DNA from 3 places in the Paenibacillus sp. CH40 genome. Region 2 is predicted to be linked to each of the others. Evidence: riboswitches for the same ligand, from Rfam matches in the RefSeq annotation. Region 2 holds a riboswitch; each other region holds the start of a gene.
What was found. A riboswitch is a leader RNA that binds a small molecule or an ion and turns the genes downstream of it on or off. The one in region 2 is predicted to bind glycine.

Region 1 (10,730 bases), on a different contig from region 2:
AATCGTATTTTTGAATCCGGTGTATTTCAGCCAGTTATTCAAGCAAAAGACGGGACAAGGCTACAAGGATTACGTCATTTGCCTGCGTATGGAGGAGGCGAAGCGTCTGCTCAGTGATCCTCATCTGCGGCTGGCTGATATTTCGGAGCGGATCGGCTATCAGGATATGCGGCATTTTACACAGGTATTCCGGCGCAAATGTGGAATGACTCCAACCGAGTATCGGCATCAAGGAGTCAAGTAAGGCGGTTATCAACGACCGAATGAAGGAAGTTCATCTAGCATCAGACTGTTTCAGGAGTAGAGCGGTAGAGCATCTACTCGGGAACAGTCTTTTTCGCGTCTCCAGCTTGTAACAGTTCAACAAATTTGCGAGCTGCATTGGATAAATAACGATCTTTGCGCCATACGACGGCAGGCTGTGTGAAGGGGAATGGCTCCCTAATGGAGAGTGTGCGAAATCTGTCCCCGTATTCTTGTCCCAAGCCAGCGTCTGGAATAATGGTAATTCCCATGCCTGTGGAAACGAGCGAGAGAATGGTCGATATTTCTGGACAGTCCAGTACGACGCGCGGAATAAGATGGTGTTCCTGAAATTTGCGGATGACGGTTTCGTATAGTCCGTGTCCTTCTGTTCGGCGTCCCAACAAGAGGTCATAGCTGGCAGCTTCCTGTAATGTAATTTCCCCACTGGGATGGCGATCTGCCCATTCACACGGAAGAACCGCAACAAAAGAAACGCCCTCCAGTTCAATCGTATGGTACGATTTGTCATCTACCGGAAGCAGCAGCAGGGCCAGATCAACTTTATTTTGGTGTAACAGCTCTTCCAGATGATGTGTGTCTCCGTGTCCTATTTTAACGTATACCTCTGGATAAACCTGATGAAAGCGACTGAGTTGTTCAGTAATCAGAGACATACAGGCGGATGACGTGCCTATAGCAAGTGTGCCGGTTACTTTGTTTTCAAACTCCCCAATTTCTCTACAGGTGTCCTCCATTTCAGCCAATAATCGTTTGGCGCGTGTATACAGTGTATACCCGGCCTCGGTAACTTCCCACTTCTTTCCTTCACGGTAAATCAGCTTTACACCAAGCTCGTCCTCCATATTTTTGAGTTGTTGACTCAGTGGAGGCTGGGCCATGTTGAGCGTTCTGGCGGCCTTGGTGATTTGCCCTTCCTCCACGATGACGCAAAAGTAATGCAGATGCTTCAAGTCCATTGGGGATTCCTCCTCATTTCTAAACAACGTTTCAATTTGAATACTTTTAAAGTATGCATTACATATATTATATATATTTTTCGTGTGCAGGGAACGAGCGTATAATTTTTGACAGTAATGCATGGGTGAACATAAAACGATGGGATGGAAGGAGGGGACATATGAAGAAAATCATTGTAGGAATATCGGGAGCGACAGGGTCGATCTTTGGTATCCGTATATTACAACAATTACGAGAGGCTGGAGTCCAAAGCCATCTGGTGCTATCCCCGTGGGCTATTGCGAACATCCCCTATGAGACAGGCTACACGGTGAAGGAAGTGGAGGCGATGGCGGATGCGGTCTACTCGTATAAGGATCAGGCTGCGCGTATTTCCAGCGGCTCCTTTCGAGTAGATGGCATGGTCGTCGCTCCTTGCAGCATGAAGACCCTTGCCTCCATTCGTATTGGTATGGCGGACAACCTGCTTACCCGATCAGCGGATGTGATACTGAAGGAGCGAAAGAAGCTGCTGCTCATGACCAGAGAAACACCATTAAGCAGTATCCATCTGGAAAATATGCTGGAGCTGTCACGTATGGGCGTGATGATCCTGCCGCCGATGCCTGCCTTTTATAATCATCCTGCAAGTATCGAGGAATTGGTGGATCATATTGTTTTTCGTGCATTGGATCAGTTCGGTATTGTCACAACCGCAGCCAAACGTTGGGATGGAATGAAGCAGAATGACTCCAGGCTGCACCAGAATTGAGAAATCGAAAGACGAAGGAGAATGAATGATGGCTTATAAAGACTTTCGCGATTTTCTACACACCTTGGAAAAGGAGAGACAATTACTCACGATCAGCGATGAGGTAAAGCCGGAGCCGGACCTCGCAGCAGCTAACAGAGCGTTAAACAATCTTGGAGATAAGACGCCTGCTCTCTTTTTCAACAACATCTATGGATATACGGATGCTCGTATTGCAATGAATGTGATGGGCTCCTGGCCCAATCATGCCCTCATGATGGGAATGCCCAAAAACACGCCGCTCAAGGAGCAGTTTTTTGAATTTGCCAGACGCTATGAACAATTTCCGGTGCCCGTGAAGCGGGAAGAAACCGCTCCTTTTCATGAAGTCGAGATTACAAAGGATATTAATTTGTTTGATATTTTGCCGTTGTTTCGTTTGAATCAGGGGGACGGAGGGTTTTATCTGGATAAAGCAATTCTAGTTTCACGCGATCTGGATGACCCGGACACCTACGGTAAGCAAAATGTCGGCTTATACCGGATGCAGGTGAAAGGCAAGAACCGTTTGGGCATCCAGCCTGTACCACAGCATGATATTGCGATCCATATCCGTCAGGCTGAGGAGCGCGGAGAAAATCTGAAGGTGGCTATTGCCCTCGGATGTGAGCCTGTGATTACAACGGCTGCTTCTACGCCGTTGCTGTACGATCAATCCGAATATGAGATGGCGGGCGCCATTCAGGGTGAGCCTTATCGTGTGGTCAAAGCGAAGGATGCAGATCTGGATCTGCCTTGGGGAGCCGAGGTCATTTTGGAAGGCGAAGTGTTAGCAGGTGAACGTGAGTATGAAGGTCCATTCGGTGAATTCACAGGTCACTATTCCGGCGGCCGCGCGATGCCAGTCATTCAGATTAATCGTGTATATCACCGCAAACAGCCTATCTTTGAGCATCTGTACATCGGGATGCCTTGGACCGAAACGGATTATATGATCGGTGTGAATACAAGTGTACCGTTGTTTCAGCAGCTTAAGGATGCTTTTCCTAATGAAATCGTAGCCGTTAATGCCATGTATACGCATGGGCTGGTCGCTATTATTTCCACGAAAACCCGGTATGGCGGCTTTGCAAAGGCTGTGGGAATGCGTGCGTTAACGACTCCGCATGGATTGGGGTATTGCAAGCTCGTGATTGTGGTGGATGAGGAGGTCGATCCGTTCAATCTGCCGCAGGTCATGTGGGCTTTATCCACCAAGCTTCATCCAAAGCATGATGCTGTCATTGTTCCTGGCTTGTCTATTTTACCGCTTGACCCCGGCTCTGATCCGGCAGGTATGACGCACAAAATGATATTGGATGCGACGACACCTGTAGCACCGGATATTAGAGGACATTACTCGCAGTCGCTCGATTCCCCGCTGGGTGTAGCGGAATGGGAGAAAAAGTTGAGCCAAATGCTTCGCTGAATATTTTTAAAAATAAAGAAAGATTAAAGGAGTGCTGACAGATGCATATTTGTCCCCGTTGTGAATCTAATCGTTCAGAAGTTGTTACCCGCTCGCCAGTTAAAGGCGCCTGGGAGGTTTTGTTGTGCCCTGTATGCCTGTTCACATGGCGGACCTCAGAACCGGATAGCATTACGGATCCAGCAAAGTATAAATCGGCGTTCAAGGTAAACCCCCAAGATATTCCGAATGCTGCTCATGTTCCTCCTATTCCCGAGCGGATATAGGGTCGTTCGTAAGTAGCCGTAAATTATGGTACTTTGAAGTTATAGGCCAAAAGTAAAGGGGAATATACTTCATGCAGACACCAAGGATCGGTAAGGAACTGTTTACGCTGTTGGACGGTAAGGAGTTGAAGGACAAGCAGCATGAAGCAATGATGCTGCTGACGGTCACGGAAGATCAGTGGCCGCACATAGCGATGATTAGTGTGGGCGAGGTTGTAGCGCTGGACGAGGGGAATTTGCGTCTGGCACTATGGCCGGGTACGACCACGACGGGCAACATGATCCGTACTGGGAAGGCGACGCTTGCGGTGTTCACCGGGGGGAAGGCGCATTATGTGCGGTTATCACTGGAACATCTGCCTGCTTTGCCTGGAGCCAAGCATGTACGTGAGCGATTTGCTGCTCATGTTTTTGCAGCCAGAGAAGATTCGGCCCAATATGCGGATATCTTGACAGGTGTCACGGTCCGTCTCAAGGAACCGGAATCGGTGATCCATCGTTGGAAGGAAACGGTGGCTGAGTTGTTAATGTAAAGCCATCTGATTACTCCGTCGTTTATATGCACCAACTGGCTCCTAATATGGAAGAATACCATCATTTAAGAGTTCGCGCAGCAGCATATAGCTGTTTGTAAATGCGAGATTGTGGATCTGTTGAGAAAACTCTTCACTATGGCTCTGAAGCTACACAAATTGTAATGTCTAATCTTTATCAGAAACGATCTAGTTAATAAGGACCAAATTTCCTTCGAAGCCTAAACTATTCTTTTCCATATGACGACATAAAACGTAGGTGTAAGGATTTTGCGAAATCCTTAATTTAAGTTTTGAAATGGGAGGGAATTAGATTTTGAAGAATAGATGGTCCGGTTTTCTGGCGTTGGTCATCCTGATTTCAAGTTTTACATCATATGCAGGATTTGCATCTGCTGCGGATGCGGTGCTTTCCAAGATTGTCCTTTCCTCTAACGAGGTAACTTTGCAGCAGGGAGATACGGCTGCGTTGACGGCTACTGCTGTTTTTAGCGATGGGACAACCTCGAATGTAACCGTAAGCACGGATTGGAAAAGTGATAATACAGCTATTGCTACTGTGTATAATGGTACAGTTTCGGCCAAGGCTGAAGGGGAAGCCACCGTGGTTGCGACCTATAAAGAGAAGGTGCAATCGGTTCAGGTACATGTAACGAAAAAGGTTAAGGCGCTGACATCCAGTGTACAAAGCCTGAACTTGCGTTCAAGCGGTACAGGACAGGTTGATTTGACAGCGACATACAGTGATAATACAACAGCTCAGGTTTCGGGTGATGCTACTTGGACCTCCGATAATCAAAAGGTAGCCACAGTAGTTAACGGATTGGTTACCGCTCAGGGAGCAGGTACAGCTAATATTAAGGCCGTATATGGTCAACAGACCGTAACCATTGCTGTGCAGGTGGAGCAGGTTAAACGTCTCGATGTCAGTTCATCAGAGGTTTCTCTTTTGTTGAAGGATACTGAGAAGGTTAAACTTTCAGCGACGTTCCCGGATGGATCGGTACAGGACGTGACAGAGTCCGCTGAGTGGAGCTCCAGTAATGCAGCTGTGGCGGATGTACTGAAAGGCACCATTACCGGCTATAGCGCGGGAAAGGCGACAATTACAGGTAAGTATGGCACGATGTCCGCTACAATTTCGGTGGATGTCGATCAAACGAATAAGCTGAAAGCCAGTGAATCCAATATTTTTCTCCGTCTGGATGAATCTAAAAAAGTACAAGTTTCTGCCGTTTATCCGGATGGGACGGTAACGGATATCACAGATAAAGCTACTTGGACATCAAGCGATGAAAAGATTGCGACTGTGAATAAGGGAACGATTATGGCGATTGGAGCGGGTTCGGCTACGGTGACCGCTAAGTATGGAGATAAGACCGTTTCGATCAAGACAGATGTCGAAACCTCCAGATATCTGGATTTGAGTGAGGACAAGCTGAGCCTGAATGCCAAGGAATCCAAAAAGCTCAAGCTGACCGCAACGTATGTAACAGGTACGGAAGAAGATATCACAAGTAAGGCAGAGTGGAAGTCCAGCAATGAAGATATCGCTTTTGTCAGTGCGGGAGAAGTCACGGGTTATAAAACAGGTGAGGCTACGATCACCGCTTCTTATGGTGGCAAAACAGTTACAGCTACGGTATCCGTAAATGTACCTGGTGATCTGTCTCTGTCCTCCAAAACGGCAACGATTGATATTGATGAGGACTATACTGCAACTTTGACGGCTACTTATGCGGATGGACGTAAAGAAGATGTAACACAGGATGCAGAATGGACTTCAAGCGCAGAAGATATTGCCTCTGTGTCCAAAGGAACGATTACGGGTAAATCCGCTGGTAAAGCGGTTATTACAGCGACCTATAATGGCAAAAAACTGACGATTAACGTGCAAGTAGGCCTTGTAGACCGTCTGGAAACAGACTCGCGTGTAATTGCGCTTGGTGCTCAGGAAACGAAGCAACTGAAAGTAACAGGAGTTAAGAGTGGCGGTACAAAAACAGATGTAACTAAGGACGCCACCTGGACAACTAGCAATGTAAAAGTGGTTGAGGTTAGCGAAGGTTTGATCAAAGCGAATGGTAGCGGTAAGGCAACTGTGACTGCTTCATATGGCAAGCAAAACATTACGTTTACGGTAGAAGTGGACGTAGCGCAAAAGATTGAAGCGGATGCAATCGCGCTATCGCTCAAATCTGGAGATCAAAAAACCATCGCGATTGTGGTTAAATCGAGTGATGGTAAAGAAAAGGACGTTACGGCCCAAGCTGAATGGAAAACGTCTAATTATAAGGTAGCCACTGTTAAAAAGGGTCAGGTTACTGCGATTAGCTACGGTAAAGCTAACATTCAGGCGAAGTTTGGCGGGAAGGTAATTAGTGTACCCGTGGATGTTGATACGCTTAAATACCTGCAAACAGACGAAGTCGCTTTGAATTTGAAGGCAGGACAGCTGGCTAAGGTTACGGCTACAGCCACGTATAAGGATGAGTCGGAGAAGGATGTTTCCAAACCGGCTGTCTGGTCCTCGTCCAGAATTATTGTTGCGACCGTCAAAGACGGTAACATTAAGGCACAGGGCAAGGGCAAAGCTGTAATTACTGTGAAATATGCAGGTAAAATGACGAAGGTACAGGTAACCGTTCAGTAAAACAAGAGAGCAAGCATACGTCCAAGGACGATAGGCTTGCTCTTTTATTTTAAGGAGGCACCGCTTATAAATTATGACTTATCTTTCTTGGTCGGTGTGTTGCGTGTAAGTGATTCGGTCAAACGCTTGCCAGTCGGCGTCTGGGCCAACCCGCCTTTGGCGGTCTCGCGATGCTTCGACGGCATCGCACTGCCGACTTCAAGCATTACGTCAATGACTTCGTCAGACGGAATAGCGCTGCGCACACCCGCCAAAGCCATGTCCGCTGCGGCAAGCGCAGTCACGGCTCCCAGCCCGTTGCGCACAATGCACGGGATCTCCACGAGTCCGGCGACGGGGTCACAAATCAGGCCGAGCGTGTTCTTAAGAGCGAGGCCCACGGCGTGAACAGCCTGTTCAGGCGTACCACCGCGCAACTCGACCATAGCACCAGCGGCCATCCCGATAGCTGAGCCAATCTCAGCCTGACAGCCTCCCTCCGCGCCAGAAATGAAGGAGTTGTTGGCGATCACGTAGCCAATGGCTCCAGCGGCGAATAGGCCGTGCACCATATGCTCATCATCCCAGCCGAACCGCTCCTGCGCACTGATGAATACACCAGGGATAACCCCACATGAGCCTGCGGTAGGCGTGGCGACAATGCGACCCATGGATGCATTAACCTCCGACACGGAGAGGGCATAAGCCATGGCGAGCGCGGAGGCATCACCGGAGCAGGTTTCCCCTGCCCGCAGATACTCGGCTAGGCGCTTGCCGTCCCCGCCCGTCAATCCACTACGGGATACGGTGTCTTGTGTCTGTCCGCGATGAACGGCTTCCTTCATGACTTCATAATAATCAGACATTTGACGAAAGATTTCTTCCTCCGTTGTATTCGTTTCTTGTACCTGCTCTTGAATCATCAAGCGGCCAATCGTGGTGGATTCTTCAGCGCATAAAGCGCTGATCTCATGCAGATGGCTAAACCGCATCGGATTCAGCTCCTTTTTTCAAATTAATCATCTTAATTTCATACATATGAGGTAAAGAACGCAGTTCCGCAATTAGTTCAGCTGGAGCAGAACTGTCCGTTTCAATGGCGGTGAGTGCTTCACCATCCCGGCCCTTGCGATCTACGTGCATATAGGCAATGTTAATGTGAGCCGCGCCCAGCGCTGAAGTTATCGCGCCCAATGTACCGGGCTTATCTGAGTGGAGAAGCACCAGCGTAGGCAGCTCCCCGGTCAGATTGACCCGGAATTCGTTCAGTTGCTGGACATGGATGCTGCCGCCGCCGATGGAGGAGCCCAACAGTGTGCGCTGATCCTCGCCCTTCCACAGCTCGAAACGGACAGTGTTCGGATGAGGGGCGGGGAGTCCGCTGACGGCGAATTCCACGGCCATCCCGGCTTGTTCGGCCCATTGCTCGGCATCGGGAATCCGGTGATCGTCCGTATCGTAATTAAGCAGTCCTGCGATGAGAGCCAGATCTGTCCCGTGTCCTTTATACGTATCGGCAAAGGAGCCGTATAATGTCATGCGGGCACGGTCAGGCTGCTCTCCGAGCCAGTGCCGGGCAACGCGTGCGAGTCGCACCGCGCCTGCGGTGTGTGAACTGGAAGGTCCGGTCATGGCCGGGCCGATAATAGAAAATACATCTTTGAAACGCATGGTGTGGCCCCCTGTATGTTCTAATACCATACTATATGGTATTTCCGCGTCTTTGCGCGGTTATGACGGTTCCTAATGCTGACGCACAATGTGAGCACAAAAAAGGACAGGATAAGGAAGTTTCCCTTATCTCTGTCCTCGTTACCTGAGAGTTTCGTGCGGTGTTCTTACCGCCTTACCCCTTGGGTGGCTTGCGCTCTCTCCAGAGTTGCGTCAGATGACGATACATGGACCTGAGAGATTATCCGCCAGCCGGGTGCTGGCGTCTTGCTCCTTCGGTGCCGCCAGAGTGTAGGCTCCCTGGACAGACTCTCCCGTCATCTTCATTCGCGTATACCGTTCTACATGTCTTCCTTAGGGTAATGTATGCCGTGCTCGGTGTCAATCACAGGGTTCAATTTTTACATAAACAGGTGCGTTTCCAATAAAAAAGATTAAAATTTACATAATTATGGATGAAATCAGGAAGGAATTAGAAGATTGGCGGCTAATCTGATAAAGGACAAGTACATTTATGGAAAACATAGGAGGGATATTGACGTATGGTAAAAGGCTTGCGGTTCACAGGTTCACGCTTAAAAGGGATGCTGCATCTAGCAGCAATCGTATCACTGCTGATTGGGATCTTCGTTCCATTCGGTCAGGTCAAGGCAGAGGGAGCATTGACAGTAGCCGAAGCACTTCAGGGCCAAAGTAGTGGAGGTACGGTGACGGTGGAAGGCTACATCGTCGGACATGCTACCGGATCGAAAACGGCTAACTTTTCTTCTCCGTTCGCGAATGATTTTAACGTACTGATTGCCGATCAGGCAAATGAACGTAATACGTCTAATCTATTGGATGTACAGCTGACTTCAGCGTACAGAGGGCAATTTGGGCTGTCAGGCCATCCTGAGCTGATCGGCAGCAAAATTCGTGTGACGGGTACACTCGGCGCCTACAATAATTTTGGTGGAGTGAAAAGCCCAAGCGCTGTTGAACTGGTGAGCGGAAGCGAGCCGGGGGAACCAGGTGAACCTGGCAACCCGGGTCAACCCGGTACTACATTGCCGGATGGAAAAGGCAAAAAGGTGCTGTTCGATAATACGCACGCACAGACCGCTGGCGCAGCAGATTGGGTCATTGAAGGCGCCTTCTCCGACTTTGCCAATGGACTGCGTAATGTAGGCTTTACGGTAGACCAATTGAATCGTCCCATTCCTTTTACTTATGGAGAGCAGGCCATAACATATGACAAGCTGCGCCAATATGATGTGTTCATTATTGGTGAAGCGAATGTTGCCTTTAAGGCATCCGAGCAGGCTGCTCTGCTGCAATACGTGAATAACGGGGGGAGCGTCTTCTTCATCTCCGATCATTATAATGCGGACCGTAACAAAAACCGTTGGGATTCCTCCGAAGTTATGAATGGCTACCGTCGTGGAGCCTATACTAATCCGGCCAAAGGCATGACTGCAGAAGAAGCTGCATCACCGGCGATGCAAGGATTAACAAGCTCCGATTGGCTGGCGACCAACTTTGGTGTTCGTTTCCGTTATAATGCGCTTGGTGACGTGAATGCTACTGACATTGTAGCCGCAGATCAATCTTTCGGCATTACCAAGGGTGTGCGCTCGATTGCAATGCATGCAGGATCTACGCTGGCTATTATTGATCCTACCAAGGCTAAAGGCATTGCTTATATCCCTTCAGGCACGAAAAAATGGGGGAATGCTGTAGATCAGGGAGTTTATAACGGCGGGGGCCGTGCAGAAGGGCCTTATGCCGCTATCTCCAAGGTAGGTCAAGGCAAGGCAGCGTTCATCGGTGATTCTTCCCCTGTAGAAGATGCTACACCGAAATATGTGCGTGAGGAAAACGGACAGTCGAAGAAGACATATGATGGTTTCAAGGAAGTGGATGATTCCACCTTCCTGGTACAAACGGTCCAATGGCTTGCATGGAAGCAGGACTACACGAAATTGTCCGATGTGGCAGGTTTGACTCTGGATCAACCAACGAAGCTTCTGCCATTCGAGGAGCCTGCGGCTTCCACGGAACCGCAGCCTGAGCCTTGGTCTGCTCCGGCAGCAGGCTACAAATGGTATGATCCTAGAACGTTCAAGTCTGGCTCCTATGGAGCGGCTTCATAATTATCGCCAGAAGCTCAATGTGAGCTGGTATTAGTTAGTCGTTTGATCCCTGTAGAGGGATCAGGCGACTTTTT
Region 2 (10,730 bases):
ACAAGCGGCTTGGGCAAATAAGGGATGAGCCGTTGCTTTACGCCGACAGGCCCAGCGCCGGGTCCGCCGCCGCCGTGCGGGGTACTCATCGTTTTGTGTAAATTGAGATGCACTACATCGAAGCCCATATCCCCGGGGCGGGTAATTCCCATGATGGCGTTGGAGTTCGCCCCGTCATAGTAGAGCAGACCACCCGCGTCATGCACGATGGCAGCAATGTCAGTGATTTGCTTCTCGAACAGTCCAAGCGTGTTCGGGTTGGTCAGCATGAGCGCAGCGGTGTCGTTGCCTACGGCTTGACGTAACGCATCCAGATCCACCAGTCCCTCAGGGGTGGAGGGAAGGGTGACTGTTTCGAAGCCCGCGACGGTTGCGCTGGCGGGGTTCGTTCCGTGCGAGGAATCCGGCACGAGCACCTTGGTACGTCGCTCACCACGTGCTTCGTGGTATGAGCGAATCATCATCAGCCCGGTCCATTCGCCATGGGCGCCCGCGGCGGGCTGAAGCGTGACGGCATCCATACCAGTTAATGCAGCCAAATCATTTTGGAGCGTATGCAGCAGCTCCATAGCACCCTGGATGCTCTCCTCGGGCTGATATGGATGGATTTTGGCGAAGCCTGTATATCGGGCGACATCCTCATTCACTTTCGGATTGTATTTCATCGTACAGGAGCCGAGCGGATAAAATCCGTTATCCACGCCGAAATTGCGCCGGGACAAGGCGGTATAATGTCGAATAACGTCTACTTCGTATACCTCGGGTAATGCCGCAGGTTCACTGCGCAGCGCATAATCTGGCAAAAGCTCTGCCACCGGGCGACGGGGAACGTCGCACTCGGGAAGGGAATAGGCGATGCGACCCGGACGGCTCAATTCAAAAATGAGCGCTTGATCGTGTTCCTTCAACAGCCCTTGTTTTTGATCCTGTCCGGTGTGTGTCATAGCAATCCCCCCAAGGTGTGTACAAATTGGTCAATCTCTTCTTTGGTTCTTTGCTCCGTCACGGCAATCAACATGTGACCAGCAAGTTCCTCATAGTCCCGGCCCAAATCGTAGCCAGCGATAAATCCAGCAGCTAGCAGTTCGGCCTGGAGTTTGCTCATATCCGTACCCTCAGGCAGTCTAAGGGCAAACTCGTTAAAGGTTGGTGCGTTAAATGAGGCAGTTACGCCCTTCAAGCTCAGCAATTGCTCTAAAGCATAACGGCTTTTATGCAAATTTAGCTCGGCTACTTCCTTGATCCCCTGTCTACCCATGACAGACAAGTATACAGATGCAGATAAAGCTAGCAACGCTTGATTGGAGCAAATGTTAGACGTGGCCTTTTCGCGGCGGATATGCTGTTCCCGCGCTTGCAAGGTCAGCACGAAGCCGCGTTTACCGTTACGGTCAGTGGTCTGACCCACAATACGGCCGGGGATACGGCGCATATGTGCCTGAGAAACGGCAAAGTATCCACAGGTCGGACCGCCGAGAGAAGAGGAGATGCCAAGTGGCTGCGCATCTCCTACCACAATATCCGCGCCCTGTTTGCCGGGTGTCTCCAGCAAGCCAAGTGCCAGTGGGTTGGCACTGACGACCAAAAGACCTTTGTGCGCATGGATGAGATCAGCCATCGGCTTCAGGTTTTCCACGGCTCCGAAAAAGTTGGGGCTTTGGACCAAAACAGCTGCGGTCTGTTCCGATACGGCCGCCGCTAACGCATTAGCATCCGTTACGCCGTCCGAACAGCCGATCTCCACGATGTCCAAATCCAATCCGCGTGCATAGGCTGCCAATACCTGACGTGCCTCCGGATGGACGGACCTTGATACGATAAGCTGTTTACGGCGGGTAGCTGCGGCGGACAGTGAGCCCGCTTCCGCCAGTGCAGTCGCTCCGTCGTACATGCTGGCATTAGCTACAGCCATGCCCGTCAATTCGCAAATATACGACTGAAATTCGAAAATGGCTTGTAGCTCGCCTTGGCTTACTTCCGGCTGATAGGGGGTGTAGGCTGTATAGAATTCCGAGCGTGAAGTGATGTGCTGGATGACGGACGGAATATGATGGTCATAAATTCCTGCGCCAAGAAAGCTGGCATGTGTGTCTGTATTGGCGTTGTGTCCAGCCAGCTCGGCCAAGTGGCGGGTTAAGGCTCTCTCGTCGAGTCGAGAAGAAAGAGGGAGTTCCCCTTGATATCGAATGGCCTCTGGAATGTCACTGAATAAATCATCGATGGATGAAACGCCGACCACACGCAGCATTTCGGTTTGATCCTGTTCAGTCATAGGGAGATAACGATGCTGCTTCATAGGTTCTGGCTCCTTTCGAAAAGCAAAATTTAAATCGTAAATTAGCTAATAAAAAAGTGTGAGATGAAAACCCGGAAGTTCATATCTGACATGTTTGCTTTATTGAAATGAAGAGAGTTTAAGATCAGCGCGGACGTTTATAAAAGGGTGCTGCCACCACCTCGGCACGCAGGCGTTTGCCACGAATCTCAACCTCCAGCGGTGTGGAGAGGGCGCTAAAACGACTGTCTACCAAGGCGAGGCCGAGATTACGCTTCAAGGTGGGCGACTGAGTCCCCGTTGTGACCTCACCGATGCGTTGTCCTTCTGCGAATACCGGATAATGGGCGCGAGGGATACCGCGATCCGTCATTTCCAGCCCGATCAATTTGCGAGGAATCCCTTGATCTTTCTGACGTTGCAGTGCTTCTCTACCGATAAAATTTCCTTTATTCAGCTTGACGAAGAAACCTAGACCGGCTTCGAGCGGTGAAATCGTGGCAGATAACTCCTGTCCGTACAGCGGCAACCGTGCCTCAAAGCGTAGGGTATCCCGAGCACCAAGTCCAGCGGGAATCAGCCCATACGACTCACCGGAACGAAGCAAACCCTCCCATACGGCTGGTGCTTCCGCAGCAGGTACATAAAATTCAAAACCGTCTTCGCCCGTATATCCGGTTCGTGAGACGAGTGCTTTTGCTCCGAACAATGGCACATTCTCATGGAAGCGGAAAGATGCCAGATTCGTAATGTCCGTATCTGCCACGGCTGCGGCAATACGTGCTGCTTCCGGTCCTTGCAACGCCAGCAATGCTATCGCATCAGACACATTCTCCATGTGAACGGATGCAGGCATATGGCTAATTAGCCAATCCCAATCCTTATCGATGTTAGAGGCGTTCACAACGAGCATGTAGCGCTCCGACCCTTTGCAGTAAACAAGCAGGTCGTCTACTACCCCTCCATCGGGGTAACACAGGAGTGAATATTGTGCCTGACCTGGTTCCAACTGGCTGACATCATTCGTGGTCACCCTTTGCAGAAAAGCTTCGGCCTCTTTGCCTTCAACCAAAAATTCGCCCATATGCGATACATCGAATAAACCCGCACGTTGCCGGACGGCCTCATGCTCCTTTTGAATGCCGCTAAACTGAACGGGGAGCTCCCAGCCGCCAAAGTCAATACAACGAACCCCAGACTGCGTCCCGTAGGACGAATATAGCGGTGTTTTTCGCAAATTAGTCATTTTTCCACTCCTATCGGGTGTGATCGGCTAAACAAAAAAGACAGGCCGAAAAAAACGTATAGACGGCAGTCTACACTCTTTTTTCAGCTCTGTCCTTGATACCAGAAAGTTACCCCGGTATGTACCGGGTTTCCCCTTGGGTGATCCGCTCCAATAGCGAATGCTCTCCAGAGATGCGTCCGGCAGAGGTCCTTTTGCCTGAGAGATTCACCTGCAATGCAGGCTTACTCCTTCGGCGCTACCTTCGGGATCAACAGTATATTACCTGGCTTTGCAGATAACAACTTGATCCGATTCGCGTGCAACTTATGTCTCATAAGCGGCAACAGCTATGCGAATCTTTTTGGCAGTCTCTCCCTCCGCGTTCATCCGCGTTTGCAGTTGTCGGGGTGTTTCCCAAAGCATTTGCTATAACCCATTAATACGCAAATTCATTCGAAATGTCAATAAAAATGTCATCAAAAACAATAGAAAAAACATTTAATATATAAATAAGGATATGTAAGCGTTTGTTATAAGTTATCATATTTTTATATAGTACGCCATATGAGGTCATATGAAGTATTTTTGTTAGTATTATTGACATGAGTGTTCCTGTTGTCATAATCTTAACCTGTCTAATACAGGTGAGCAAAAGCGATTTTATTCATATGGAAGTGAGGGGAACAGGATGGGTGAAGTAAAGCAGCAACTTTGGTATACAGACGAACATGAGTGGGTTCAGTGCACAGAGAATGGAACGTTGCGGATTGGTATTACAGACTTTGCACAGCATCAACTGGGTGATATTGTTTTTGTAGAATTACCTGAGGCGGGAGTAACGATTGAGCAGGGAGCGGAGATCGGTACGATTGAATCGGTGAAGACGGTATCCGACCTTTTTGCTCCGGTGACGGGAACCGTATTAAAAGTGAATGAAGCGCTGGAAAGTACGCCTGAGCTAGTGAATGAATCTCCCTATGAAAAAGGTTGGATGATCGAAGTAGAGATGGGTAAAGATGTGGAGGAAGCATTGGGCAAGCTACTGTCTGCGGATCAATACGAGCAGTTGATTTCCGATGAGCAGTAATGGAGCAATGTAGTATGGAATAAGAGTGTTATTTGTCTGCTCGATTTTTGTATACAACAGTCGCTATGATTTGACATAGCGGCTATTTTTTTGTCTTTTTGCAGACGTAATTACGTGTTTTATTCCGATTTAGAGGGTTGTCCCTATAGTAAGAATCATACATAATCCAGCACGGTTTTTCGACTAATTTCTATAGCAACAGGTCATATTAAGAAGAATTATGCAGGTATAATACCTTCTCGGATAATTTAAATTTAAATGTTGTCATCAACGTTCATGACGAAAGTACGTTTTCATTTCGTTGATGAAGATAGCGCTGTCATTTAGTATGAATTTTAAGAAAAGGTAGTGATGCTTACCTACAAGGAGGATTTGAATATGAGTACATTGGACGCAAAGCCAAGTTCAAAAGGAGGCACTCGTGTCGCCGTACAGCGTTTTGGCCGTTTTCTCAGCGGTATGGTTATGCCCAATATGGGAGCCTTTATCGCGTGGGGATTGATTACGGCACTCTTTATTCCGACCGGGTGGTTCCCGAACGAAGGTTTTGCACAACTGGTTGATCCGATGAAAAATTATTTGCTGCCGCTGCTGATTGGTTACACGGGAGGCACGATGATTCATGGACAACGTGGAGGTGTGATTGGTGCCATTATGACGATGGGTGTCATAGTGGGAGCCGATATCCCGATGTTCCTGGGCGCGATGGTCGCTGGTCCGCTGGCTGCGTGGATATTGAAGAAGTTCGACAAGGCCATTGAAGGCAAAGTCAGATCAGGCTTTGAAATGCTGGTCAATAACTTTTCGGCCGGGATTATCGGTGCCATTCTAGCACTGCTTGCCCATGTGGCGATCGGCCCGATTGTACAAATGATCAGTCAAGTGTTGTCGGCAGGGGTACAGTTCCTCGTGAACGCAGGGCTACTGCCGCTTGTCAACCTCATTATTGAGCCCGGAAAAGTATTATTTTTAAACAACGCGCTGAATCACGGAGTATTAAGTCCGATTGCGTTGGAGGAAGCTGCAAGAACAGGGAAATCCGTACTGTTCATGCTGGAATCCAACCCTGGACCGGGGCTCGGTATTTTGCTGGCCTACTGCCTGTTCGGTAAAGGCTCTGCGAAGTCGTCGGCTCCTGGGGCAGTCATCATTCATTTTTTCGGCGGGATTCATGAAATTTATTTCCCTTATATTTTAATGAAGCCGATTTTGATTCTTGCTGCTATAGCTGGGGGCGTTGTGGGAACCTTCTGTTTCATGTTGACAGGTGCCGGACTGGTTGCTGCTCCTTCACCGGGCAGCATCATCGCCTATTTTCTAATGACGCCAAAAGGCGGATATTTGCCAATGCTAAGCGGGGTGATCGCTGCTGCGGTCGTATCTTTTGCTGTTGCCGCAGTGTTACTCAAGACTGGTAAGCAACAAGAAGAGGGGCTGGAGAAAGCTGCATCCCGCCTGAAAGATATGAAAAATCAAAGCAAGAGTGCAAGTGCTAACGCCACTGTAATGGAAGATAACCACGAATCTGATCGTGCTGCAGAAATTGCTGCAGATCGAACGCTCAAGGATAAATCCGAAGTGAACAAAATCGTCTTTTCCTGTGATGCAGGTATGGGTTCAAGCGCTATGGGTGCCTCGATTTTACGCAAAAAAATGAAGCAGGCGGGTGTGGGCGTAACAGTTACGAATACGGCAATCAGTGAAATTCCACAGGATGCGGATATTGTCATTACACAAAAAACGTTGACAGACCGGGCTAAAACGGTAGCCCCGAATGCTGAGCACATTTCCATTGACAATTTTCTGAAGAGCCCTGAATACGAAGCGCTGGTTGAACGGCTGAAATCCGATTCTTAATCCCCATAAAGTCAGGCCGGCTGTATACAGTTTGTTATTTCCTGCTGGAAGGGATGAGAGCTTGGGAAGGAACGGTATGCGCTTATGAATATTACGAAACGACAATCTGACATTGTGGAGTATCTTTTGGAGCAGCCACAAGAGGTTACAGCCGGGGAAATTGCTGAGAAGATCAATGTCAGCACAAGGACAGTTCATCGGGAACTTGGTGCAGTCGAGTGCTGGTTGGCGGCTCACGAGATAAAGCTGGAGAAAAAATCAGGGATCGGTATCTATGTGGAGGCCGACCCGACTCAGCTTGCAAGTCTGCGAGAGCAATTGCTGCATACGAAGTCAGACGAATATTCGGCTGAGGAGAGAAAGATCGTGGTTCTCTGCATGCTGCTGGATACACGGGAGCCGATCAAGCTGTTAGCGCTGGCTTCAGATCTGAAAGTCACGGTAACTACGGTCAGTCATGATCTAGACGAATTGCAAGACTGGATTGAGGAACGTGGACTCATGCTTGTGCGCAGACGGGGGTACGGGGTCGAGATTACAGGGCGGGAGACAGACAAAAGACGGGCGATTTCCGAGCTGGCTCTCGAATATTTGGATGAATCCGATCTGTTTTCAGCCCGGGAAGAACTTCGTCCTGTAACCCGTGTTGCCGACAAGTTGCTGGAGATGATTGGCAGAGATAACCTGCTAATCGTGGAAAAGGCCCTCTGGCAGCCCCATGAAAAATGGTTGGAAAACATGGTGGAAAGCAAATACATGGAGCTGCTGATTCAAATTTGCGTTTCGCTGGTACGTCTGCGACTCGGGTATGTTATAGATCCTCTTCTCTCGTATTTAAAAACAGATTCGGATGAAAATATCATGCTTCGCACAGCTATGGTGGAACGCATATGCACGGAGTTGTCAGAGGCGCTGGATATTGAATTTCCAGAGCCGGAACGATCTTATCTCAGGCTGCTATTTCGTGATGCCGAAGATCACTCTACCCGACTACTGCCGTTGGATGATCTCGTACTGTTGGAGTCGGTTCATGAGTTGATTCGTCGTGTGGAGGAAGAGACAGGCACGCCATTGAAAGAGGACCGTGTTCTGCGTGAAGGATTGATTGCCCATATGGCTCCGGTATTCAAACGTTTGAAGGAAGGCAGGTCGATTCGTAACCCTCTCCTTCAGCAAATCCGCAAGGATTACAGCAGCTTATTCGAATCAGTGAAAAAGGCTGCGGCGAGCATGACAGAAATGAAAGTGCCTGATGAAGAGATCGGATTTCTCGTCATGCATTTCGGCGCTTCGCTGGAGCGGCTGCGACAATTGCGTCGGGAGGTGCGGGCCATTGTAGTCTGCACGAGCGGCATTGGATCATCCAGACTTCTGGCAACAAGGCTCGCCAAAGAGCTCCCACAGATCAAAATTGTGGATAGGGCTTCATGGTACGAGGCGGCGCGGATTCCCAAGGAGGATTATGATCTGATCATTTCGACAGTAGAGCTACCGCTTGAACCAGATCGGTATCTTAAGATCAGTCCGCTGCTAACGCAGGAGGAGAGTGACCGTCTGCGTCATTTCATCCAGCATATTACACTCCATCATCTCAATGATCATCAGCAGGAACAGGCCGTTCAGCCTGGTCAGGATATGGAGTGGCTTACCGGTCTGCGGAAAAGTCTCGAGGAAATTGTACACATTGTACAGCAATTTCAAGTATATCCGCTGGAAAATCAAGGGATGGATATGGCGGCGACCGTAGAGGCGATATGCATGCTGGAGGCGGGGCGGGGGAATGTTACAGAGCCTTCTGTGGTTGCTGCACAACTCATGGAAAGAGAGCGCCAAGGTAGTCAGGTGATCTCTGATACCTCCATTGCTTTAGTTCATACGCGCAGCCACTATATTCGCAAGCCTTCGCTTACCTTGTATAAGCTGGCAGAGCCGCTGTTGGCGGATACAGGTGAACAGGTAGAATGCGTGCTGCTCATGTTGGGGCCTCGTGAGCTGCCGAGAGAAAGCTTGGAGGTATTGAGCGAGATTAGTGCATTACTTTTGCAGGAAGACATGGTTACGCTACTGGAACACGGTAGCAGGGATCATATTGTCAATTATATATCGAGTGAGCTGGCTGAATTTTTCCACAGTAAATTAGGGACAGGGAGGAACCTACCGTGAGTATTATGACGATAGACAAAGTAAAAATGAACGCAACCGCCAAAGACAAATATGAGGCGATTCGTATGGCTGGACAAATCCTGCTGGATGCGGGACATATTTCAAGTGAGTACATTGACAAGATGCTGGAACGCGAGGAGATCGTGTCTACCTACATCGGGAATGGGCTGGCTATTCCACATGGCACCAAGGAATCCAAGACGCTTATTCAATCCACAGGCATCTCCATCGTTCAGTTCCCGCAAGGCGTAGATTTTGGGGAAGAGAAAGCATATATGGTGATCGGCATTGCAGCACAAGGCGGCGATCATATGGAGATTTTGACGAGTATCGCTGTGGTGTGTGCGGAGGAAGAAAATATGGATAAACTTCGCAACGCGGTGACCCCACAGGAAATTATAGATCTGTTCGAAAGTGAGCTGGAGCTATGAGAGCCGTCCACTTTGGAGCAGGAAATATCGGTCGCGGCTTTATCGGATTAATTCTGTCGCGTGCAGGCTATGAGGTTGTCTTTTCAGATGTCAACGACACCCTTGTATCCGAGTTACGCCGTCGTAAACAATATACCGTAGAGTTAGCCAATGATACAAAGGATACGGAGCTGGTCACGAATGTAACGGCGATTGACGGCAGAGATGCATCCGCTGTAGCGGATGCGGTAGACCATGCTGATCTGGTAACGACCGCGGTAGGGGTTAGCATCCTCAGGCATATTGCAGCAGGTATTGCCGAGGGAATAGTGCGGCGGGTGGAGCGAGGGGCAGGCCCGCTGCATGTGATTGCTTGCGAAAATGCAATCGGAGGCAGCGCCCAACTGAAAGAGCATGTTTTTGCGCTACTGGATGAGGCGACTCGTGCCAAGGCTGAGGCTTCGGTATATTTCCCCAATGCTGCTGTAGACCGGATTGTGCCGATCCAACACCACGAGGACCCGTTACATGTGCAGGTAGAGCCTTTTTACGAGTGGGTGGTGGATCGTTCACAAATGGCACCTGAGCATGAAGAAATCGAAGGCATCCTGTACGTGCAGGATCTAGAGCCTTACATTGAACGAAAGCTGTTCACGGTGAATACGGGGCATTGCGTGGCAGCCTATCTTGGTTATACCGCAGGTTATGCTACCATCCAGGAGGCCATGAAGGATAGCAAGGTGGTGGATTCGATACAAGGGTCACTGGAGGAGACAGGAGCAGTGCTTGTGAAGCGCTTCGGTTTGGATCAAGGGGAGCATAAGAAGTACATCTCTAAAATTTTGGATCGCTTCCGCAATCCTAATCTGACAGACGATGTTACTCGGGTCGGACGTTCACCGTTGCGCAAGCTGTCTCCCAATGATCGTCTTGTACGTCCCGCGCTTCAAGCGCAGGAGTATGGCATCCCTACGGATCATCTGGCGTTAGGAATGGCTGCTGCCTGTAAATTTGATATTACGGAAGACCCAGAGGCAGTCGAGCTTCAGCAGGTGATCCGCAGTGAAGGACTGGGTGCGGCGCTGACGCGTTATACTTCCATAACCGCAGACCACCCGTTACATCGGCAGGTATTGGAGCAATACGATATTATAAATTCATAAAACAACGAATTACCAACATCTACTTTCAATAATCCTCTTGAAGACAAAGCATCCACATCAACACTAACGTGTTCTGTAGAGATGTGCTTCAAGAGGATTTTTATATACGTGATTTACATCACATAACAACCTGCTTAAATTGTTTATATTGATAATGATTATCATTATCTATAAAATGAAATCATTACTATTATAACTATTAGGGAGGATTATAGTGAAACCGATCTATATTACCTTAGGGTTTTTATTTTTGGCGCTTGGAGTTATTGGTGTAGTGCTACCGTTGCTACCGACTACACCGTTTCTGCTGCTAGCGACCTTTTTCTTTATGCGGGGGTCCGAAAGGATTCACCAGTGGTTTTCGAATACCTCTCTGTACCAAAAGCATCTAGAGAGTTTTGTCCAAACAAGGTCGTTGAAGCTGTCTACGAAAATCACGACATTGGGCTTAGCGTCAGCGATGCTGATTATAGGCTTTATTTTCACACCTAATATGTGGGGGAAAGCGTTCATCGTCTTGGTCATCCTTTTTAAATATTATTACTTT
Region 3 (10,730 bases), on a different contig from region 2:
TAAACTCTTAAAATTTTCAAATGTAACCGCATTCAAGTGGTCATATATTTCCGGGTAATTGCTTTTGCTCGCTTGGATTTCTTTGTCTTTTTGTTGAACAACCTGCTCTAGGTCTTGAAATTTAGCTACAGCTGAAATAGCGATACCAATGATAAGTAATACAATGACACTTAACCCGGCGATATATCCTTTTTTCACAGAAATCCTCCTTTTTTTACAAACTTACACTTACAGTAAATGATATTTCCATTTCTAGCTGTAACACTTGTCTCATTATGTATAAAAAAAGAAGCTTTCCATTGTTGGGAAAGCTTCTTTAGTCTGATAGTTAAAACGTTAGACCACAACAGTCAACAAGTAATCCTCACGCTTCACTTCAGTTTCCATTGTGTTCAACACATCCAGGTATTGAGCGGAATTTGTTACGATAATTGGTGTAGCTGTAGTATAGCCTGCCGCCTTAATTTGCTCGATATCAAATTCAAGCAACAATTGTCCTTGCTTAACCACATCGCCTTCCTTGACGCGCTTGTCAAAGAATTGCCCTTTCAGCTTCACTGTATTCACACCCACGTGAATCAGAATTTCTGCTCCGTCATTGGAAGTAATACCGATTGCATGTCCGGTCGGGAATACTGTCGTAATCGTTCCATTGACAGGAGATGTCAGCACACCCTCTGTAGGATCAATGAGGATTCCTTTCCCCATAGCACCTGAAGCAAAAGCAACATCAGAAGATTGTTCCAAAGGCAATACTTTACCTTGCAGTGGGCTTACGAGAATTTCCTTTTCGATTGCCACTTCTTTCTTTACGGGTGCAGCTTCTGTTTTTGCAGTTTCTTCTTTTGGATCTTCAAAGCCCAAAATCATAACCAACACAACTGCGAGTACAAAGGCAACGAGCAAACCGATGACTACCCACAAGAATCCAGTTCCAAAATAAGTTGGCAACGCCAGTAAACTAGGCAGGGAGAAGGATTTTGCAGTCGCTCCGCCAGAAGCGATAATAGCGCCCCCAATACCACCGGAAATACAAGCATAAATGAAAGGCTTTTTCAATTTCAAAGTTACACCATAAATCGTTGGTTCAGTAATCCCGAATACAGCTGCCAGTGTAGAGGAACCAGCCAAAGCCTTCATCTGGGTGTTCCGGGATTTCAGGAATACCCCCAGTGTTGCACCGGCTTGAGAAAGTACAGCTGCTGTAAGCATCGGAAGCATTGTGTCATAACCCAATGTTGCAATATTGGACAGCATGATAGGAACAAAGCCCCAGTGTACGCCGAAAATAACAAATACTTGCCAGAATGCTCCGGCAACAGCTCCGGCGATCAATGGGCTTAAATTGTAAACCCATGTAAAACCGTTCGCCAAGCCCTGACTGATCAGGTTACCGACTGGACCAAAGGCCAAAAACGTCAACGGAACAACGACCAGTAGTGATAGCATAGGTACGATAATGTTTTTAACTGATTGATGGATAAAGGAATTGAACCAGCGTTCCACATAGGACTGTACCCATACCGCGAGAATAATTGGGATTACGCTGGAACTGTATTTAATTAAAATGATTGGAATCCCGAGAAAAGCCAGTTTTGCCGGATTGTCCACCGCCGCAATAACATCCGGGTAGACAAGGGCTCCAGCAACTGCGACAGATACAAAGGCATTTGTCTTAAATTTACGGGACGATGTAATAGCCAGAAATAGAGGTAAGAAATAAAATACACTGTCTGAAGCGGCGTTCAGAATCAGATACGTACCGCTTGTATTATCAATCCAATGGAGCGACAAAATTAATGCCAGAATCCCTTTGAGCAATCCTGCCCCTGCAAGAGCTCCCAAAAGAGGAGAAAAAATGCTGGAAATGATATCGACCGCTTTTCCAAGGAAATTCGTTTTTTCGGAAGACTCTTCCTTTTTCGCATTTGGATTGTCAGCATCCTGTAAATTTGTTTCTGCCATCATATGCTCAAACACTTGACCTACATTGTTGCCGATAACCACTTGAAACTGGCCGCTGCTTTCCACTACTGTAATGACACCAGGGGTTGCTTCCAGTGCGGCTTTGTCTGCTTTTGTACGATCATTTAATTTAAATCTCAAGCGTGTAGCGCAATGGAATACCGAATTGACATTCTCTTCGCCACCAACGAGGGTCACTATTTTTTTAGATAGTTCTTTATCACTCATATTCAGAACTCCTTATGGGTTATTCTTGCTACTGATAGGGTTTACTGTTTACAGCTGTTGCTAAGATGCGCCGGCGTGCACCTTTTTAAACTTGTAAACAAGAAAAACCTAAACTCGTGGTGAAAACTACGTACTCTCTCCTATAAGGGAACGTCGATTTCACCATCAGTTTAGGTTTTGCCTGCCTTACCAGTCACAATCCATGAACGATGAGGATATGAAGTTGTTAGTGTTTTATGTTATTACGCTCAGTTACCCGATGAATATGGATAGTTAGATATACGTATTCATCCTTGCTTAAATATTGATCGTATGTTTTTTCCAGATATTCATTGATCTTTTGGGCACAAGCAAAAGCTTCGCTATACGTTTGCTTCACCTGGTTGTACAAAAATTCTTCACCACTGTGAATGACTTCTTTGCGAATCACTCGCATCGCAAAATATTGCAAATGTGTCAAAAATCTCGAATAGCTAAAAGAAGACTCATCCAGCACAATTCCGTAATGATACGTAATAATGTTCAAGATATGTTGGACAATCTCGGTCATTTTCAGTGTAGATTTCATTTCGTTACCGTCGATCCGTGCATTCACCATATGCAATGCAATAAATCCCGCTTCATCTTCGCCCAATTTTACTCCGAGCGTATTTTCAATTTTTTGGAGAGCATCCAGCCCAACTGCAAATTCTTTTTTGTAAAAGCGTTTAATTTCATACAGCATCGCGTTTTGGAGTGCCAGTCCTTTTTCTTGCCGTTGTATGGCAAAATGAATATGGTCGGTCAACGTTAAATAAATATTATCGCTTAACTCCGTATCCAACACTTCCGTTGCATGGGTTACGATTTCATTCACGACCTCCAGATGAGATACAGGAATATCGTTCAGCAACTCGGTTAGTTTGGCCGTGAACTCGTTTTCATTTAACATGAAAATCTTATCTATTTTATCATTATCGACTTGATCGCCAGCCACCTTTTTGAAGGAAATACCTCTTCCCATCACGATGACCTCTTTGCCTTTATCGTTTTTAGTCAATAGGACGTTGTTATTGAGCACCTTCTCAATAATCATTGAAGTTCCCCCTCCCATCCTTTACCAATAAAAAATGCCTAAGCACAATTCAATACTATTGTTAGCAATAGCACTCAATTGAACTCAGGCATTGCCCGCATCACCGGTCACAATCCTTCGATATAGTGCTATTGTAGCACAAAAAAAAGCGATTTCAACATATTTTATTCTGTTTCGACAAAAAATATTTCTTATCAAGGCCCTTTTGCCTAATTTGCAAGTACATCGTTACCTCATGTAGTCGTACGTTCAATGAGGCTGTACTCTAGCGAATGAAGCTTCATTTGGCGTCCAATCAGCTGAGGGGAAAGCATGAAAAAGGCATTTTGTGCTTGAGCCATGATAGGATTTTGAATCGTTGTAATCCCCAGCGTATGCGCCAGCTCCGTGTTATCGAATCCAACAATTGCCAGATCTTCCGGTACGTTCAGTTTTTGTCTGCGTGCTTCGCAGAGAATACCCACTGCTACATAATCGTTAGCACATAAAATAGCCTCTGGGAATTCTTCCCGACGCTGTAACAGATCCCGTACGACCTGTTCGCCATCACGGATATTATAAATAGAAGAGTGATTCCAGTGTTGCAACACTGGCAGATTGTGCTCACTCATGATCTGTTCGTAGGCTCGTTGTCTACTATGGGTATTAATACTGCTCGGACGGCCAAAAGCATTGGCTATACGAGTATAGCCTTTTTGTATCAAATGTTTGAGCGCTAACATATATCCTTCATACTGATCCATAGCGACGGAGCGAATATCGGTATGCTCCATTCGTTGCCACGACACGATCGGGCCATATTTGCAATAGGTGCTCAAAAAATCAGTGTCATTCACGCAGGAAATGATGACCAGCGCATCGACTCTTTTTCTTTTTAAATCCTCAAAGGCTTGAAGCTCTTTCTTTTTGTCTTCTCCCGAAGTATAAATAATGGTTTGAAATTCATATTGGCCCGCTACTTCCACAAAGCTGTCCAGAAAAGCGAGAACAATTTCATTAATAGTTGAAGTAATGATACCGATCTGAAGCGTCTGACCCTTGGATAGAGAAATGGCATTTCGATTAGGAACATAATCTAATTCCTGCATGATTTTCAAAATTTTAGCTCTTGTTTCGTGACTAACATGGGGGGACTGATTTAATACTCTGGATACCGTAGCTTTGGAAAAGCCCGCCAGTTTTGCAATTTGATCAAGATTCGACATGGTGCTTCTCCTCACATAAGAAAAAAAATAAATTCTTGACATGAAACGCGTTACAACGATTAGGATGCTTATGAAGGCATTACGTCTATTTTAAAGTATCTGTCAATGCATTTCAAAGGAGAACGGTTATCGTTAGGTATTGATTCATATTTGCAGCACTTGATGGGATGACTTGACCAAAGTAAAAATCTTAAATACGGAAAGAGGTTTTTATACCATGACGAAGACGCTAAAAGGATTTCCGAAAAACTTCTTGTGGGGCGGGGCAACCGCAGCCAACCAATTGGAAGGTGCTTTTGACGTAGATGGAAAAGGATTGTCCAGCGCAGACCTGATTGCCTATGTACCCAAAGCAGAGCGCAAGAACGATCACGCTATAGAGATTTCTTCCGAACGACTCGAAGACATTTTGGCAGGCAAAGTCAATGCACGTTTTCCAAAGCGTGAAGGTGTAGACTTTTTCCACCATTACAAAGAAGATATTGCATTATTCGCTGAAATGGGCTTTAAAGTATTCCGTATGTCCATCCATTGGTCGCGGATTTTCCCGAATGGCTATGATGCCGAGCCGAATGAAGCAGGATTGCAATTCTACGACAATGTATTTGATGAGCTGCGCAAGTATGGTATTGAACCGCTGGTAACATTGTCACATTATGAGACACCGCTAGGTCTGACGCAGAAGTATAATGGCTGGCTGGGTCGTGAAGTCATACAGCACTACGTAAATTATGCCGAAACGGTGTTCACACGCTATAAGGATAAAGTAAAATACTGGCTGACCTTTAATGAAATCAATGTAATGACCATGAGCCCGTTCACCGGTGGCGGTGTGGTTATTGACCGTGTAGAAAACAAACAACAAGCGATATATCAAGCATTGCATCATCAATTTGTAGCTAGTGCACTGGCGACCAAACGGGGACATGAGATCATCCCGGGCGCTCAGATCGGCTGTATGCTGGCACGTATTGAAAGCTATCCACATACGTGTAACCCAGAGGATATACTGAAAGCCCAGCATGAAAATCAGATGAACCTGTTCTTTACGGATGTGCATGCCCGTGGGGAATATTCTAACTACATGAATCGTTATTTTGAAGAAAATAATGTTGTAATACACACAGAACCAGGCGATGCTGAAATATTGAAAAATAATACGGTTGATTTTATCTCATTTAGCTACTATATGACCTTGACCGTATCTGCAGGTCCAGAAGGTGAGAAAGCAGCAGGAAACCTGATTGGTGGCGTGAAAAATCCATATTTACAGTCCTCTGACTGGGGATGGCAAATTGATCCGATCGGTCTGCGTGTTACGCTGAACACGTTATATGACCGCTACCAAAAGCCGTTGTTCATCGTGGAAAATGGCTTGGGTGCGTATGATAAGGTAGAAGAAGACGGTTCTGTGCATGACACATATCGTATTGATTACTTGCGTCAGCATATTGCCCAAATGAAGGAAGCAATTGCCGACGGTGTTGATCTGATTGGTTACACCAGCTGGGGCCCTATCGACCTTGTGAGCATGTCTACTTCCGAAATGTCCAAGCGCTACGGATTTATTTACGTCGATCTGGATGATGACGGTAACGGAACGCTCAAACGCTCCAAAAAGGACTCTTTTAACTGGTATAAAAATGTGATAGCAACCAATGGTGAAGAATTGTAATTCCATATTGTCTCGGGCGGGTATAGCAGAGGACATCCTAAGGATGCAATCTGCTGTACCCGCTTTTTTGATAGACACAATAATAATATTTCAGAGGGCTTCACAAACTTTTCACTTGTAATAAGCTGAAAGTTTTCTGTATAATGAATAAAAATTTCATATGTCTGGTTGATGTTTGCGGGAGATGGAACGAAGGTTCCGACCGAAGGGGCAAAACTCTCAGGTGCTTAGGCTGATTACAGCAACAAGCGGGGACCGTAAACGGACAGAACTCTGGAGAGACCCTTAATTGGGCGCCGAAGGTGCACCGCAGATAACATCTGCTTAAACTCTCAGGCAAAAGGACAGAGACGCGAATAACCTGTGACAGGGAATGCCCTAGGCTTTTTTGTGAGCTATTAGAGGTAGGAACCTGCACAAGATGGTTGTATTTTTTCGTGCCTTTAACCTCTCCAGGAGTCGAATCAGCGGATTTGACTCTTTTTTGTTTTCTAATATGCTGGAGGAGCGGGTTGAAATGAATTTGGTACATGTGTTAGAAGCGATTAGTAGCTGGATATGGGGGGCGCCTCTCATCATTCTTGTCATGGGAACGGGGTTATGGCTGACCATACGTTTGAAGATGCTGCAGGTATTCCGCCTGCCCCTGGCGATCAAGCTGATCGGTAAAGCCCCGAATGAAGGCAGCGGGGATGTAAGTAGTTTTGCGGCTTTGAGTACAGCGTTGGCGGCTACAGTTGGCACAGGAAGTATTGTCGGCGTAGCGACAGCCATTAAGCTGGGCGGGCCGGGTGCCTTGTTCTGGATGGTCGTTGCAGCCTTTTTTGGGATGGCGACAAAATATGCGGAAGGTGTACTTGCGGTAAAATACCGGGTGAAAGATCGGAATGGACAATTTTCCGGCGGCCCGATGTATTATATTGAGAAAGGTCTTGGACGCCGTTTTAAACCGCTGGCGATGCTGTTTGCTTTTTCGGGCATGCTGGTAGCGTTGTTCGGGATTGGAACGTTTCCGCAGGTCAAAGCGATTGTATCTTCGACTGAAAACAGTTTTGGCGTTCCGCCTATTGTAACGGCACTGATTATCGCGGTCCTTACCGGACTTGTTACTATTGGAGGACTCAAAAGCATTGCCAAGGTATCGACGAAGGTCGTTCCTTTTAAAACAGGCTTGTACGTACTGATCTGTCTCATCGTACTGATTCGGTTTGCTGACCAACTTCCTGCCGCCATTGCGCTGGTGCTCCATTCGGCATTTTCAACTACATCTGCAACGGGCGGATTTGCCGGAGCTACGATTATGCTGGCGATGCGAAGTGGGGTAGCCAGAGGTATTTTTGCCAATGAGGCCGGATTGGGGAGCGCACCGATTGCAGCCGCAGCTGCCAAAACCAAATGGCCTGCGGAGCAAGGGCTAATTTCCATGACAGGCGTGTTTATTGATACGATGGTTATTTGTGTGATGACCGGGTTGACGCTGCTGGTTAGCGGTGTGTGGAGCGGGCCTACCGATGCGGGCCTGATGACTCAGCAAGCATTTTCCAGCGCATTCCCGCTGGGGGCAGAACTGCTCACAATTATTCTGATTATGTTCGCGTTCACCACCATGCTCGGCTGGAACTATTACGGGGAACGCTGTGTTGAATACTTGCTTGGGGTCAAGTGGATTAAGCCATACCGTTATCTGTTCATTCTACTCGTTGCCGGGGGCGCGTTCATTAAACTGGATGCGATTTGGTTGCTAGCAGATATCTTTAACGCAATGATGGCTTTCCCGAACCTGATTGCACTGCTCGGCTTATCAGGAATTGTAGTTGCGGAAACCCGAACCTATATGGATTCTCTGAATTCTAGTAAGAAAAAGGGCATTCTTGCAGGTGCCAGTGTAGGGGCAGCTATTCAAGTAGAAGAAAAGGGACAAACGGTTAATTCATAAATTCCAAAAGGGAGTGCCCTCAGCCATCACAGGCTTGAGGACACTCCCTTTTGAATGTTATAACGATGCACGCAAAATAGCTAAAATATCTTCTTGATTCAGCTTTTTATAATTACCAAAGCCTCCGTATTCCATTTCACGGGCTGCAATGTCCGCGATTTTTTCCAATTGCTCATCATTAATATTGTAATCGGCCAGCGTAGAAGGGGCACCGAGACTTGTCCAGAATGCACTAAGACGGTCAATACCTTCCAAGGCGATTTCTCTATCTGTTTTACCTACGGTGTCTAAGTCAAACATGCTGAGCATCAGCCGCTTCATACGTGCAGCATCCTGATCCACTGTGTGTCTCATCCAGTTGGGAAACAGAATTGCCAGACCGCCAGCATGAGGAATATCATATACAGCGGATAATGCATGTTCAATCGTATGCGAAGCCCAGTCCCCGAAGTAGCCCATTTGCAGTGTTCCGTTAAGAGCAATCGTTCCGGCATATAAAATCGTTTCACGATGCTCGTAGCTGTGCAAATCCTCCAGCAGTTTAGGTGCAGTTTCGATCACGGTTTGCAGCACGGAAAAGCACATACGATCTTGCAACGGTGTATTTTTAACATTGTGAAAATACTGTTCAAACACATGGCTCATCATATCCACCATGCCATATACCGTCTGATCACGTGGCACAGAGAAGGTATTTTTAGGGTCCAGAATGGAGAATTTCGGATGCGTCACCGCGCTGCCCCATACGTATTTTTCGTTCGTTTCCCAGTTGGTGATAACAGAATCCGGATTCATTTCTGAACCGGTGGCGGCGAGTGTGAGGATGGTGCCGAATGGTAGAGCCTCGGTCGGCATGTGCTTTTTGTTGATAATATCCCACACATCGCCGTCATATTTAGCCCCTGCTGCGATGGCTTTGGTGCAATCAATAACGCTTCCGCCGCCTACTGCAAGTAAGAAGTCGATGTTGTCGTTTCGGCAAATGTCGATGCCCTTTTTAACGGTGGACAAGCGTGGATTCGGTTCTACGCCGGACAATTCATGAATGTTAAGATGTAGCGGCTCTAACGCGTTTAATACCTGGTCATACAGACCATTTCGCTTGACACTTCCGCCTCCGTATATCAGTAAAATATTTTTGCCGTAATTCAGCAGCTCCTGCTGCAGTTCTTCAATTTGATTGTCTCCAAATATTAATTTGGTGGGGTTATAATATGTGAATTTGTTCATCTGGAAAGTTCCCCTCAGTTCATAGTTCATGTTCAAATCGTAAATCGCTTAACCTGATTGCCTGTTGGATACCTAACTTCATCATGTAAGCTATTTGAAATGACGATTAACCATTATACATGAAATGAATAAGGGAATTCAAGTAAATCTAATCTTTGACCGCTCCAGCGGCAAGATCGGAAATAAACTGGCGGCTAATGAAAAGAAACAAAATAATAAGTGGCAGTACAGCCAGCAGGGTGCCCGCAATGACCATCGCATAATCCGTATTGTAAATTCCGTTCAATTGTGACAGTGCAATCTGGAGCGTGAATTTACGCTCATCCGTTAAGACGATTAGCGGCCATAAATAATCATTCCAGGCTCCTATAAAGGTAAAGGCGCCGAGAAAAGCGAACGCAGGACGTAGAATAGGCAGTGCTACATTCAAGTACAGTCGAAAAAAGCTGCATCCGTCCATCCGGCCCGCATCTAGCAGCTCCTTTGGGATGGATTCTTCCGCATATTGACGAATCCAGAAAATGCCGAAGGCATTTACCATCCCCGGGATGATAAGCGCTTTGAACGTACCTACCCATCCAAAGGAGGCCATCATGACAAAGGAGGGGACAAGCGAAAGTTGTGAAGGGACCATCATCGTAGCTAGCAGAACGATAAATAGCACTTTTTTGCCCGGAAAATCAAACTTGGCGAATGCAAAACCTGCCAGTGAATCGAAAAACAGAACCAATAGGGTAACAGAACTGGCTACAAAAAGGGTATTAAAAAAGGCTCCGGCAAAATTAATCTGCTGTAATACTCTCGTTATGTTATCCAAGAAGTGGCTGCCAAACCACAATTGCGGTGGAAAACGGTAGATGTCTGAAGTGGTACGAGTTGCCATGACGATCAGCCAGTAAAATGGAAACATCGACAGGATGATTCCCACCAACAATCCGGCATATAAAACAAAGGATTTTGCGCGTGTCTGCATCATGTTGTGAAGCTCCTTCCCATCGTTATTTTTTACCTTGAACGAGTTTCCAGTTTATGATGGAGAATAGAGCAATGATGAGGAACATGCCCCATCCGACGGCTGCACCATATCCAAAATAGTTGTTAATGAACGACTCGCGGTACAGGTATAAAACGATGGTCATGCCACTTGCCCCGGAACCGCCGTCATTACCGACCAGGACCTGTGGCTCGGTGAAGAGCTGCATACCGCCGATGGTGGACGTAATGACCGTAAACAGAATGACTGGGCGCAGCATGGGGATAGTGATGCGGAAAAAAGCTTGCGCTCCGGTTGCCCCGTCTATTTTGGCGGCCTCATACAGCACATGCGGAATACTCTGGAGTCCGGCCAAATAGATGATTGCGTTATAGCCCATCCATCTCCATACGACCATAGAAGAAATGGCAATTTGGATACCC

Region 1: it holds a riboswitch for glycine, as region 2 does, so the genes downstream of both, sdaAB (L-serine ammonia-lyase, iron-sulfur-dependent subunit beta) here and gcvT (glycine cleavage system aminomethyltransferase GcvT) in region 2, are expected to answer to the same signal.
Region 3: it holds a riboswitch for glycine, as region 2 does, so the genes downstream of both, NLX73_RS17320 (alanine/glycine:cation symporter family protein) here and gcvT (glycine cleavage system aminomethyltransferase GcvT) in region 2, are expected to answer to the same signal.

The regions. Positions count from the first base shown of each region.
Region 1 is NZ_JANAVQ010000006.1:6,746-17,475, forward strand. It holds gene NLX73_RS17690 (response regulator) at 1-244, shown strand, start outside; gene NLX73_RS17695 (LysR family transcriptional regulator) at 318-1,223, opposite strand; gene NLX73_RS17700 (flavin prenyltransferase UbiX) at 1,385-1,975, shown strand; gene NLX73_RS17705 (non-oxidative hydroxyarylic acid decarboxylases subunit C) at 2,004-3,422, shown strand; gene NLX73_RS17710 (non-oxidative hydroxyarylic acid decarboxylases subunit D) at 3,464-3,688, shown strand; gene NLX73_RS17715 (hypothetical protein) at 3,760-4,221, shown strand; gene NLX73_RS17720 (Ig-like domain-containing protein) at 4,538-6,874, shown strand; gene sdaAA (L-serine ammonia-lyase, iron-sulfur-dependent, subunit alpha) at 6,946-7,845, opposite strand; gene sdaAB (L-serine ammonia-lyase, iron-sulfur-dependent subunit beta) at 7,835-8,524, opposite strand; glycine riboswitch at 8,736-8,851, opposite strand; gene NLX73_RS17735 (DUF6359 domain-containing protein) at 9,067-10,656, shown strand.
Region 2 is NZ_JANAVQ010000001.1:83,594-94,323, forward strand. It holds gene gcvPB (aminomethyl-transferring glycine dehydrogenase subunit GcvPB) at 1-944, opposite strand, end outside; gene gcvPA (aminomethyl-transferring glycine dehydrogenase subunit GcvPA) at 941-2,296, opposite strand; gene gcvT (glycine cleavage system aminomethyltransferase GcvT) at 2,421-3,521, opposite strand; glycine riboswitch at 3,698-3,796, opposite strand; gene gcvH (glycine cleavage system protein GcvH) at 4,192-4,590, shown strand; gene NLX73_RS00380 (PTS mannitol transporter subunit IIBC) at 4,969-6,447, shown strand; gene NLX73_RS00385 (BglG family transcription antiterminator) at 6,532-8,610, shown strand; gene NLX73_RS00390 (PTS mannitol transporter subunit IIA) at 8,607-9,041, shown strand; gene NLX73_RS00395 (mannitol-1-phosphate 5-dehydrogenase) at 9,038-10,183, shown strand; gene NLX73_RS25035 (DUF454 family protein) at 10,398-10,730, shown strand, end outside.
Region 3 is NZ_JANAVQ010000005.1:291,300-302,029, forward strand. It holds gene NLX73_RS17295 (thioredoxin family protein) at 1-198, opposite strand, end outside; gene NLX73_RS17300 (beta-glucoside-specific PTS transporter subunit IIABC) at 337-2,193, opposite strand; gene licT (BglG family transcription antiterminator LicT) at 2,420-3,268, opposite strand; gene NLX73_RS17310 (LacI family DNA-binding transcriptional regulator) at 3,502-4,473, opposite strand; gene NLX73_RS17315 (glycoside hydrolase family 1 protein) at 4,691-6,148, shown strand; glycine riboswitch at 6,317-6,393, shown strand; glycine riboswitch at 6,412-6,506, shown strand; gene NLX73_RS17320 (alanine/glycine:cation symporter family protein) at 6,666-8,084, shown strand; gene NLX73_RS17325 (iron-containing alcohol dehydrogenase) at 8,142-9,314, opposite strand; gene NLX73_RS17330 (carbohydrate ABC transporter permease) at 9,463-10,290, opposite strand; gene NLX73_RS17335 (carbohydrate ABC transporter permease) at 10,313-10,730, opposite strand, start outside.